One region of the Microbulbifer aestuariivivens genome, then DNA from elsewhere that is predicted to be linked to it. Evidence: predicted binding sites of a transcription regulator. Region 1 holds the regulator's gene; the other holds the start of a gene.

What was found. The regulator sigma-54, encoded in region 1, starts transcription at its own class of promoters, with help from an activator protein. The targets are predictions, from matches to a motif close to TGGCACANNNNTTGCNNT.
Region 2: ABEA58_RS03825 (phosphoribulokinase) is a predicted target of sigma-54. The motif match lies at 3,101-3,118, and genes of this name have one in related genera.

Annotation. Positions count from the first base shown of each region.
Region 1 is NZ_BAABRT010000003.1:62,724-70,064, reverse strand. It holds gene yjgA (ribosome biogenesis factor YjgA) at 1-486, opposite strand, end outside; gene mgtE (magnesium transporter) at 606-1,973, opposite strand; gene ABEA58_RS02620 (HPr family phosphocarrier protein) at 2,085-2,354, opposite strand; gene rapZ (RNase adapter RapZ) at 2,374-3,234, opposite strand; gene ptsN (PTS IIA-like nitrogen regulatory protein PtsN) at 3,319-3,780, opposite strand; gene hpf (ribosome hibernation-promoting factor, HPF/YfiA family) at 3,784-4,074, opposite strand; gene ABEA58_RS02600 (RNA polymerase factor sigma-54) at 4,264-5,742, opposite strand; gene lptB (LPS export ABC transporter ATP-binding protein) at 5,965-6,690, opposite strand; gene lptA (lipopolysaccharide transport periplasmic protein LptA) at 6,755-7,341, opposite strand, start outside; gene lptC (LPS export ABC transporter periplasmic protein LptC) at 7,341-7,341, opposite strand, start outside.
Region 2 is NZ_BAABRT010000004.1:127,172-132,541, reverse strand. It holds gene ABEA58_RS03830 (efflux RND transporter permease subunit) at 1-2,941, shown strand, start outside; gene ABEA58_RS03825 (phosphoribulokinase) at 3,261-4,199, shown strand; gene ABEA58_RS03820 (hypothetical protein) at 4,785-5,370, opposite strand, start outside.

The DNA of each region.
Region 1 (7,341 bases):
CAGGTAGCGAAACAGCTTGCGCTGACTGGCGGGCGGCTTCTGGTGTTGGATTTCCCGACTGGCATCCCGCACAAGCTGTCGCAGGTGCTGGTGATCGGCCTGGGGATAGCTTGCAAAGAAGGCACTTTGGGCTTCTTTTCCATCCTCCAGCAGGCGCCGCCGCCAGTCTTCCGCCATGCGATCAAAACGCAGGTGTTGCTGGTCGCGCTCCTTGAATTTATCCAGCGTCGCCTGGATAGCCTCGCTATCGGCTGAGCGCATCAGCTTGCCGATATATTGCAGCTGGCGCCGGCGCGCCTCGTTGGAGCGAATGCGGTGCAGGGTTTCGATGGCCTCGCGCATATCCCGGTCGAGGGGCACTTCCGCCAGCTGGGCCGGCCCCAGTTCGGTCAGTTGCCGTCCCAGCTCCTGCAGGTCGTGCATTTCCTGTTTGACCTGGGTCTTGCTCTTGGGTAAGTCGTCGTCAAAATCTTCGTGATCGTACATAGCGTTCAGTCGTTGGGGTTGCGGTCATTGGCCTTAGGGTCATTGGGTTTGGGTCTTTGGCGATGAATGCTGTTAGCGGTAAAGCCCTCAGTCATAAAAGCCCTAGGCCATGAATAGGTTTAGCCATAATACAGGGTGGCGAGGCCGAGGAAGGCCATAAAGCCCACCACGTCGGTCACGGTGGTCAGCGCCACGCCCCCGGCCAGGGCCGGATCGATGCGCATGGCCTTCAGAGCTACCGGCAGAATAGCCCCCGCCAGCGCCGCGGTGATGAGGTTGATCACCATTGCCACGAGGATGATCAGGGCAATCCGTGTGTCATCGAACCACAGGCCCGCGATCACGCCGATTACCACTGCCCACAGGATCGCATTGAGCACCGCCGAACCCAGTTCCCGCGACAGCAGCCAGTTGAGGTTGCTGCGGCCAATCTGCCCAAGGGCCATGCCGCGGATCACCACCGTCAGGGTCTGGCTGCCGGCCACGCCGCCCATGCTGGCGACAATGGGCATCAGCACGGCTAGTGCCACCACCTTGTCGATGGTGGTCTGAAACAGGTTGATGACCCAGGACGCGAGCAGGGCGGTGAGCAGGTTGATGCCCAGCCACACGGCCCGGCGAGGCGCGGTTCTGCGCACCGGGGCAAAGGTGTCCTCCTCCTCGTCGAGACCCGCCATACTCATCAACGAGTGGTCCGCATCTTCGCGGATGACATCCACCACGTCATCGATGGTGATGCGGCCCACAAGGCGCTGTTTGTCGTCGACCACCGGCGCGGTGATCCAGTCGTACTTGGCAAACAGCCGCGCCACCTCGGTATCCGGCATCTGCGCGGGTATCGGCTCCACGTCAGTGCTCATGACCTCGCGCACGGTCACCGAGGGATCGGTGGTAAGCAGGCGTGCAAGGGGGAGCTGACCGATGTACTGCCCCTGGCGATTGACCACGAACAGGCTGTCGGTGGATTCGGGCAGTTGCTCGTGGCGCCGCAGATAGCGCAGGACCACATCCAGGCTGAGATTGGGGCGCACGGAGATGGTGTCCGTGTCCATCAGGCCGCCGGCGGTTTCCTCGTCGTAGGCCAGTACGCTTTCGACGCGCTCCCGGTCAGTTTCGCTCATGGCCGAGAGGACTTCGGCCATCACGCGTTCGGGTAATTGCTGCAGGATATCGGCCACGTCGTCAGCGTCGAGACCCTCCATCACCGCCACCATTTCCTCGGTGTCCATGGTGGCGAGGATCTGGCTCTGCACGTCGTAGGAGAGCTCCTGCAGGACGTCGCCCTCGATCTCCTTGTCGATCAGTTTCCACAGGATATGGCGAATGCGCGGTGGCGAGCTCTCCAGCAGCTGGGCAATACTCTGCGGGCTCAGGGTGGCGAGCATCCGCCGCACTTCCTGCCCGGTACCGCTGTCCAGCGCGGTAAAGAGCTCACTGAGCTGGCTCTGTGCGCGGAAGTTGATTTCGGCGGAAGGGGGGGCGGACACGGCTTTTCCTCGGCTGCGGGCGTGTTGCGGTGAGCTGGTTACTGCGCGGAGAGTGGGATTCTATGCGGATAAGGGAGCGCCCGCCAGCAAAAGGGGGGAGGCCGACGGAGGTTACTCTCCCTCGCCGAAGCGATCCGCGATGAGTGCCGCGATGGCTTCCAGAGCCGCCTCTTCATCGCTGCCGCTGACTTCAAGCTCCAACTCGGTGCCTTTGCCTGCCGCCAGCAGCATCAGTGCCATTACGCTTTTGCCGTCGACACATTTACCGCGGCAGTGGACGCGCACATCGGCCCCGAAGCGCGCGGAGGTTTGTGCGAATTTACTGGCCGCGCGGGCGTGCAGCCCAAGCTTGTTGATGATTTCCAGTCTGCTTTTTTGCATTTTTTGTTCTCCGGCCAGCCTATTTCTGCTGCTGGCGATGGCGGATCTGCACATTGTCAAAGTGACCGGCAAAGTATCTGGCCAGTTGTTCCACCATATAGACAGAGCGGTGTCGGCCACCGGTGCAGCCGATTGCCACGCAGGTGTAGCTGCGATTGCTTTTCTGGTATGAGGGCAGCCAGCGTTCCAGGAAGCTCTTGATATCCCGCTCCATGTCCGCGGTTTCAGGATGAGCGCGCAGGAACTCCGCCACCTCGGGATCGAGGCCGGTTTTGTGGCGCAGCTCGGCAATCCAGTAGGGGTTGGGCAGGCAGCGCAGGTCGAATACCAGATCCGCATCCACCGGCACGCCGTGCTTGTAGCCGAAGGACTGGAACAGAATCGCCATTCCCGGGCTGGCTTTGCCCACCACGCGGGTTTTCACCAGATCCCGCAGCTGGTGCAGGCTCAGGCTGCTGGTGTCGATTACCAGGTCGGCCATGGCGGCCAGCGGTGCCAAGAGTTCCTTTTCCTGGTTCAGGGCTTCCAGCAGGTGAGTGCGGTTGTCACTGAGCGGGTGTTTGCGGCGGGTCTCGCTGAAGCGCTGAACCAGTACGGGCGAACGGGCGTCCAGGTAGATGACGTCGCAGTGAATGCCGCTCTGGCGCAGCTCGTCGATGACCCTTGGCGCCTGTTGTACATCCTGCCACAGGTTGCGGGCATCGATGCCGAGCGCCAGACGTGTGTTATCCACCGGGGGCTGGTCGCTGACGCGCCGCACCAGCTCCGGCAGCAGGCTGGCCGGCAGGTTGTCGATGCAGTTGAAGCCCACATCCTCCAGCAGCTGCAGGGCGGAACTTTTCCCCGAGCCGGAGCGGCCACTGATGATTACCAAGCGCATGAATGCAGATCCTTCAGTCAACAGGCGCGGATTGCAGACGGCTGGGACCTCCAGCCGCTGAAATTTGCTGCGGAATGGCGTTGATTATGCAGCGGCAGAGCTGTCGATGGCCAGCGCGTAAAGCTCGTCGCCGGTTTCGGCCGCGCGCAGTTTGTCGCGCACGCGGCTGTCGCTGAAGAGGCCCGCGATCTGCGCCAGGGTGTCCAGGTGTTCCTGTTCGTGGCCCTCCGGCACAAGCAGGGCGAACAGGAGGTCTACCGGCTGGCGGTCTGCGGCGTCGAAGTCGACGGCGGGGTCGGTGGTGCAGAGCACACCGATCGGATGTTCGCACCCGGGCAGGTGGCAGTGCGGGATGGCCACCCCCTCACCAATGCCCGTGGAGCCCAGGCGCTCACGGGCGATCAACTGGTTGAAAACAGTGTCGGAATCGAATTGTGGATATTGTTCTGCAATGGCCTGGGCGATATTCAACAGCAACTTCTTCTTGCTGCTCCCCGCCAGATTACAGAGGCTCAGGCGGGGAGAGAGTAATGCATCCAATGTCATAAGCTAGCGGTGCTTGCGCAACTTCTCTTTATGTTTCAACAGCTGGCGGTCGAGCTTGTCGGTCAGGCCGTCGATCGCCGCGTACATGTCATCCGCCTCGGAGTTGGCGAAGACTTCAGACCCGTTGACATGCATCAGGGCCTCCGCGCGCTGGACTTCCCTGTCGATCGACAGGGTAACCTGCGCAGTGGTGATCAGGTCGTTGTGGTGAACCAGCTTGTCCATTTTTTCGAGACAGTAATCACGAAGAGCTGGGCTTACATCCAGGTGACGGCCACTGATGTTGATCTGCATGGAAATCTCCTCAAAGAGTGTATCGCTTTCCGGCGCTACCCCCTTCAGGGCGGCAACCCTACTAGGAAGTTCGCCAGATTGGAAGGATACACTCAAACTTCGCGCTTCGGTTGTCACGCCCGTATGAACGGGCGCCAGAGGGCTGTGACCGCCGGCATAAGTGCGGTCAGGATTTGGCTTTGGGAAGGGTCAGACCAGGCGCTTGCGCTCGCTGGATGAGGGAATACCCATGGACTCCCGGTACTTGGCCACGGTGCGCCTCGCGACCTTGATGCCCTGGCTGTCCAGCTCCTGGGTAATTTTGTTGTCAGACAGCGGTTTGCGCGGCGGTTCGGCGTCGATCAGTTTGCGGATCAGGGCGCGGATGGCGGTGGAGGAGGCGTCTTCACCGGAGTCGGTGCTCACATGGCTGGAGAAGAAGTACTTGAGCTCGAAAACCCCGCGAGGTGTGAGCATAAACTTCTGCGTGGTCACGCGGGAGATGGTGGACTCATGCATGCCGATGCTCTCGGCGATGTCCGCCAGCACCATGGGGCGCATGGCTTCCGGGCCCTGTTCGAGGAAGCCCTGCTGTTTTTCCACAATGCTGGAGGCGACCTTGAGCAGAGTCTCGTTGCGGCTCTGCAGGCTCTTGAGGAACCAGCGGGCTTCCTGCAGGTTGTCCTTCAGGTAGCTGTTGTCGCTGGAGTTGTCGGCGCGCTTGATCAGCGAGGCGTAGCTGCTGTTGATGCGCAGCTTCGGGGTGGTTTCCGGATTCAGCTCCACCAGCCAGCGCTGTTCGCGGCGGCTGACGATAATATCCGGCACCACATACTGGGTCTCCTCGCCACTGAAGCCCTCACCCGGGTGCGGGTTCAGCGTCTGGATAAGGCGCACCACATCGCCCAGCTGCGCCTCGCTCAGGCGGGTGCGTCTGCTCAGCTGGCGGAAGTCGCGCTTGCCGAGCAGCTCCAGGTATTTGTCCACCACCAGCTTGGCCTCATCCAGCCACGGGGTGCCGGGAGGCAGTTGGCGCAGTTGCAACAGCAGGCATTCGCGCAGGTCGCGAGCGCCGCAGCCGGCGGGCTCGAACTGCTGGATGGTTTTCAGTACGGCGAGCAGCTCGTCTTCCTCGACCTGCAGTGCTGCGGATAGCTCTGCGGTGGGGGTCTGCAGGAAACCGGCGGGGGAGATATCGTCGATCAGTGTCTCGGCGATCTGCTTGTCTTCGGCGGAAAGGCCGGTCAGGTTGAGTTGCCACAGCAGGTGGTCGGCGAGGCCGATACCGGCGGCGTTGCGCTGCTCGAAACCGCTGTCCTCGCTATCCTGGCTGCCGCTGTAGCTGCCAGAGCCGTAGATGTCGTCCCACTGGGTATCCACGGGCAGGTCGGTGGGGATGTCGGAGTTCCACTCTGGCTCCTGTTCAGGGGCGGTGGATGCCTCTCTCTGGTCGTGTTCGCGCTCGCGCTCGGCGCTGGTTTTAGACTGGCTGTTTTCGTCCGTTGTGCTGTCGCCGCTTCGGTCGCCGAAATCCTCGCCATCAACTTCCAGCATGGGGTTGCTGTCCAGCGCGGACTGCACTTCCTGCTGAAGGTCGAGGGTCGACAGCTGCAGCAACCTGATCGCCTGCTGAAGCTGCGGCGTCATGGTCAGCTGGGTGCCGAGTTTTAACTGCAGGGACTGCTTCATACGGTGGGCTTACACGCGTTCGGCGGATGAATCGACTTGAACGACGCAACAGACTACCCCCCGTCTGAGCGGATTACAAGCAATAACTATGCCTACTATTTACGGGCAATCTGCGGTGAAAGTTGCGGTGAAAGTTGCGGTGAAAGTTGCGGTGAATAGGCGCGGTGAAGGCGGGAGTTGCGCCCCACGGCGCAACAGTGCGATACGGGGCGCGGGTGCGCGTCAGATGGTGAATTCGTGTCCCAAATACACCTCGCGCACCTGCTGGTTGGCAAGCACTTCGGCGGGGCTGCCGGCGGCGATGATATGGCCCTCGCTGACGATATAGGCCTTCTCGCAGATATCCAGCGTCTCGCGCACATTGTGATCGGTGATCAGTACGCCGATACCGCGGTCGCGCAGGTGGCGGATGATCTGCTTGATGTCGTTGACCGAGATGGGGTCGACACCGGCGAAGGGTTCGTCCAGCAAGACGAAGTCCGGGTCTGTGGCCAGCGCGCGGGCAATTTCGACCCGGCGCCGCTCGCCCCCGGAGAGGGCCATGCCGAGGCTGCTCTCTATGTGGGTGATGTGGAACTCTTTCAGCAGTTCCTCCAGGGCATCCTCCCGCTGCGTGCGGGACAGGTCCTTGCGGGTCTGCAGGATGGCGAGAATGTTGTCGCGCACGGACAGGCGACGGAACACTGAGGCCTCCTGCGGCAGGTAGCCGATCCCTTTGCGGGCGCGACCGTGCATGGAGAGACGGGTGATGTCCTCATCATCGATGAGCACCTGGCCGGCATCGGCCTGTACCAGCCCCGCGATCATGTAGAAGCAGGTGGTTTTGCCGGCGCCATTTGGGCCCAGCAGGCCCACGACCTGGCCACTGCTGACCTCGACGGAGACGTCCTGAACCACCTTTCTTTTCTTGTACTGTTTGGCGAGGTGTAGCGCTCTCAGCCTTGGCATAGTGAATTCCGCAGTCTTGATGGTCTGTGCCCGGGGGCAATTGGGTGGGGCGGGTACCTTATTCTCAGGGAGTGTCTTGTGCCTGCGGGTTCTGCACCGCTGGAACCTCGCCTCCCTCTTGTCCCTCTTGTCCCTCTTGTCCCCCTGGGGGTTGGCCCGCCACTTTTTTCTCCGGCTGCCAGATCATCTCCACGCGGCCGTTGCCGGACTGTCCCTGAGCCTCGATCTGCTCGCTGATCAGGTCGTAGTCGATCTTCTCGGCGGACAGGGTGTTGCCGTTGCGATCCACCTGGGCATCCCCGGACAGCTGCAGTGCGTCGGCATTGACGCGGAATTCGATGCGGCGGGCCTTGGCTTTAACCGGCGTCTGGCTCTGCTGTACCTGCTGCTGGAAATGCGCGGGCTCGCCGGTGGCGACCACTTTCTGGATTTCGCCCTCGGCGGTGCCGTGCACCTCGACGCGATCGGCGAGAATCCGCAGGCTGCCCTGGGAGATCTGCACGTTGCCAATATAAACGAACAGGTTATCGGCCCGGTTGCCGTCGAAATGCTCGGATTTCACCCGGATGGGCTGGTTGCGGTCTTCCGGCAGGGCGAGGGCCTGGGCGCTCAGTACCAGCAGGGCAAAGGCGGCGATGGGCCGCATCAGAT
Region 2 (5,370 bases), on a different contig from region 1:
TGTGGTGGAAACCATTGCCACCGCTCGTGAGTCCCTCGCCTATGTGGTCGTCGAATTCGATGCCGCCATCGACGTGGATATGGCGGTGGACGAGGTGCGCAACGCCGTTGACCGCGCCAAGGCCGAATTGCCGCGGGATGCGGACGAGCCGATCGTGGAGGAGGCCGCGGCACAGCCATTTCCTGCCATCGTCGTCACTCTGGCCGGCGAACAGGTGGGCGAGCGCGTATTGCTGCAGAGTGCGCAACACCTGAAGCGCAAGATCGAAAATATTGCCGAGGTTTTGAGTGCGGATATTCAGGGCAACCGCGAAGAAGTGGTGGAAGCGACCATCGACCCTGTGCGCCTGGAGCACTACCAGATCACCAGCAACCAGCTGATCGGTGCCATTACCGGTAATAATCTGCTGATTCCCGCCGGTGAACTGGAGATGGAGAGCGGCCGCTTCTCGGTCAAGGTGCCCGGGCTGATCGAGACCGCCCGCGATGTTTACGATATCCCGGTAAAAACCTCGCGGGACGGCGTGGTGACCCTCTCGGATGTGACGGACATCCGCCGCACCTTCAAGGATGCGTCCAGCTACACCAGCGTCAACGGCCGGCCGGGGCTGGCGATCAACGTGGAGAAGCGCAACGATGCCAGCTCGGTGCAGCTTGCGGACGCGGTGCGCGAGGTGGTACTGGCGGAGCGCGCCAGCCTGCCCCGCGGCGTGGAGCTGAATTTCGTTTTCGACCAGTCGCAGTTTGCCCGCGATATGGTCAGTGAAATGCAGGGGAATATCCTCACCGCCATGCTGCTGGTGATGATTATCGTGGTGGCGGCACTGGGCTTCCGTTCGGGAATGCTGGTGGGACTCGGTATTCCGTTTTCCCTGCTGTTCGGTTCCATCATCACCTGGTACCTCGGCTACTCCTTCAACTTCATGGTGATGTTCGGCATGCTGCTGGCGCTGGGCATGCTGATTGATGGCTCCATTGTTATTACCGAATACGCCGACCGCAAAATGGCCGAGGGCATGTCCGCGCGCATTGCCTATCTTCTCTCGGTGCGCCGCATGTTCTGGCCGGTGCTGGCATCCACCGGCACCACGCTGGCGGCGTTCCTGCCCATCATGTTCTGGCCCGGTGTGGTCGGTGAATTTATGCGCTACCTGCCGGTAACGGTGTTTGCCGTGCTGGCGGGATCGCTGGTGTACGCACTGTTCTTTGCTCCGGTGCTCGGCTCCCTGTTCGGCAAGGGCAGCCTCGATATGGCCACACAGGACTACCTCAAACAACTGGAGCACGGCGAGCCGACAACCCTCTCCGGCATCACCGGCTGGTATGCGCGGCTGCTGCAAGCGGTGGTGCATCGCCCCATCACCGCCTTCGCGACAACAATCATTTTGCTGTTTGGCATTTTTGTCGGTTTTGGCCGCTTTGGCGCCGGGGTGGAGTTTTTCACCGATACCGAGGAGCAGTACGGCAACGTGGAAGTGCGGGCCCAGGGCAATCTGTCGGTGGCGGAAAAGCGCGAGCTGGTGGCTCAGGTCGAGGGGGCAATTCTGGCGGTGCCGGAAGTGCGGGTTGCCTACACCGCGATTGGCTCCACAGGCCTGACCGGTAACCGCGATCGCGCCCCGGACCAGATCGCCAATATTCTGGTGGAGTTGATTCCCGCCAAGGAGCGCCAGCGTCGCAGCGGTGACATCTTCGCCGACCTGCGTGCGCGCTGCGCGAACTTCCCCGGCATTAAAGTAACCGCCAATGAGTTCGAGGGCGGCCCCCCCATCGGCAAGGACATCGTGCTTGAGTTGCGCGGGCGCGACTATGATGCGCTGCTGGTGGAAACACGGCGTCTCACCCACGCTCTCCTCCACGAATTCGACGGCCTGCGGGATATCACCAACACGGCGCCGCTGCCGGGTATCGAGTGGGAGGTGAAAGTCGATCGCTCCAAGGCCGCGCTCTATGGGGCCGACCTCACGGAAGTGGGGCGGGCGGTGCAGCTGGTCACCAACGGCGTGCGAGTGGCTGAATACCGCCCCGACGACAGCGACGAGGAAGTGGATATTCGCATTCGCTATCCAGAGGCATCCCGTGGCATCGCCGCGCTGGACCAGCTGAAGGTAAATACCCCCGGCGGCGCTGTGCCGGTCAGCAGTTTTGTGCGCACCGAGGCGCACCCGAAGGTGGACAAGATCGAACGGATCAACGGCATCACCCGTATGCAGGTGAAGGCGGATGCCGAAGAGGGGGTTCTGGCGGATGACAAGGTGCGGGAGATTCGCGCGTGGCTGGCGGAGAACCCGGTGGACAGCCGTGTGGAACTGCTGTTCCGGGGCGCCGATGAGGAGCAGAACGAATCCCTGACCTTCCTGGGCATCGCGTTCCTGCTGTCGCTGTTTCTGATGTATATCCTGCTGGTGACCCAGTTCAACAGCTTCTATCAGTCCCTGCTGATTCTCTCGTCGGTGGTGATGTCGACGCTGGGTGTGATGCTGGGCCTGCTGCTGACCCAGAGCACTTTCAGTGTGATCATGACCGGCGTGGGCATTGTGGCGCTGGCCGGGATTGTGGTGAACAACAATATCGTTTTGATCGATACCTACAATTATGTGCGCAACGCCGAGCCGGGCCTGTCGCCGGCGGCGGCGGCGGTGAAGGCCTCGGCACAGCGGCTGCGGCCGGTGTTTCTCACCACCGCGACCACCATCCTCGGCCTGCTGCCTCTCGCCCTCGGCGTGAGTGTGGATATGGTCGGCCGCGATGTAGTGGTTGGCGGCGTGGTGGCGTCCTTCTGGGTCAAGCTGGCCAGCGCCATTGTCTATGGCCTGACATTCTCGACGGTACTGACACTGGTGGTGACACCGGTGATGCTGGTGCTGCCGGGGCGCATCCGCGACCTCTTCGCCAGCCTGCTGCCACCGCCGATTCGCGGCACCCAGTGGGGCGAGGGTTGATCCCCCGCTGTGGGCATAACCGCTTTACCATGGGGCCGGCACGGAACCTGCATTGCTTCCTCTAGGCAGGCGCCAGCGCCGGCTGCAGAGCGCTCTCTTCGGATGGCGTATCGATAATGGCGCAGCGATAGTGGCGCATCGATAGTGGCGCAGCGATAGTGGCACACTGCTTGTGCCACAGCGATTGTGGGTGCGGTTGAGGCGCAGCAGGTGAGTCGCTTCAATTGAATCGCATAGAAAGCGCTGAACTCTCCCGGCCGGGAGCGGCAGCGGCTTTTAGCCTGGTAGCCTTTGAAACCCATGGGAAACGGGGTGACGCATGACATCCAGCTGGCCGGAAGCGATCCTGCAGCGTGCGCGGGCACTGCGACAGGCTTTAGAGGAGCCGATCGCAGAGTTTATCGCCGAGCAGCAGCTGCCATCCTCCTTCAACCGGGCGATTGATCAGTACCTGCTGCCTCTGGCCATCTGGCTTGAGGAGCAGCGGCATCAAGACCAGACCCGGCAGGAGCAGACACTGGTGGTTGGTCTCTGTGGCGGCCAGGGCTCCGGAAAATCCACGCTGACCGCATTTCTAACGCTTGTATGGGGACTCATAGGTGTTCGCAGTACAGGCTTTTCCCTCGATGATCTCTACCTGACCCGCGCCGAGCGCTTGCGACTGGGGCAGCAGGTACACCCGCTGCTGGCCACCCGAGGCGTACCCGGCACTCATGATGTGGCGCTCGGTATCGATACGATCCAGCGTCTCTGTCGCAGCGGCGAGGGCGACCAGACGCCGATCCCCCGCTTTGATAAATCCATTGATGACCGTGCGGCGACTTCAACCTGGAGCCACTATCGTGGCCCGGTGGATATTCTGCTGTTCGAGGGGTGGTGTGTCGGCGCCCTGCCATGGCAGGGCGCTGAGGAACCGATCAACAGTCTTGAGCGCCTTGAAGACCCCGAGGGGCACTGGCGGGATTACATCAATCAACAGCTGCAGGGGCCCTACCGGCAGCTGTTTTCCATGCTCGATGTGCTGGTAATGCTGAAAGTGCCGGATATGCAGAGCGTGCTCGCCTGGCGCACTCAGCAGGAGCACCAGCTGCGGGCTGCCCGTGGCGGCGGAATGTCGGATGCGGAGATCGTCCGCTTTGTACAGCACTATGAGCGTATTACCCGCAATCTGCTCGAAGAAATGCCCGGGCGCGCTGACTGTGTACTGGAGCTTGGCCGGGATCACGCTATTGCGGGGCTGCGGCTTAATCGCCCCTAGGGGGCTGTTGCTGGCCCGCTGCTGTGGCGAGCTGTTAGTGCCAGTTGGATACTGCCTGCTGGCCAGAAGCATTCGCCTGGTGAGCGCTGCTTTCTAAACCTGCGCCGCTTTCATAGTCTGCGCCGCTTTCATAGTCTGCGCCGCTTTCATAGCCTGCGGCGCTTCCATAGCCTGCGGCGGTTCAATAGCCCACGGCGGTTTAATAGCTCACGACGGTTTAGTAGCCGCGGCGCTGGCTAAATCCATACCGCTTTCCAAGCCCGGGTATCTCCCGAGCCTGCGCTACTGTCTAAGTCAGCGTTCTGAATCACCGTTCTAAGTCAGCGCTGCCTTGCCGGGGCAACAGTGTTTCCGGGTTTGCACAAGCCCCAGCCGACAAAAGCAATCTTCCCGCAATCGGGGCTGCTCCCTGCAGGAGGCAGCGTAAAAGCGAGTGTAAAAGGGAGTGTAAAAGGGGGGGCGAAAAAGGCGGTAGCAAGATAAGCAAAAGAGAGGAGGCGGAAAAATGAAAAACCCCGGCATTGGCCGGGGTCATGCGGTGATAGGCAACGGGGCCGGAGCCCCGAGATCCCACTGCGCGTTACTTCAGTCTTGCTTAGCCTTTGGCGGACGTCCGCGGCGGCCTGGGGTCTTTTTGGCGGTAGCGGCTTTCTTAGGGCGACCGGGAGACTTTTTAGCTGCAGCTTTTGTGGCGGCCTTCTTCGGGCGACCCGGAGACTTCTTGGCGGCTGTGGCTGCTTTCTTCGGGCGGCCGGGGGACTTCTTGGCGGTGGTGGCTGCCTTCTTAGGCCGACCGGGCTTTTTCTTGGCAGTGGCCTTTTTGGCTTTTGCCTTGGCTTTCTTGGCAGCGGCGGCAGCCTTTTTCTTGGCTGCAGCAGCTTTTTTCTTCTCGGCGGCAGCTTTCTTCTTGGCGGCAGCGGCGGCTTTCTTCTTCTCGGCGGCAGCTTTCTTCTTGGCAGCGGCGGCGGCTTTCTTCGCTTCGGCGGCAGCCTGCTTCTTGGCTTCGGCAGCCAGTTTCTTCGCTACAGCGGCTTCTTCCTTGGCGACAGCCTTGGCGACTTTAGCCGCGAGCTTGTTGTCTTGTTTGAGGACTGCAAGCTGTTCTTTGGCTTCCTTGGCTGCGGCTTTGGCACTGGCTGCCGCTTTCTTGGCGGCGCTTGCTGCGGCTACG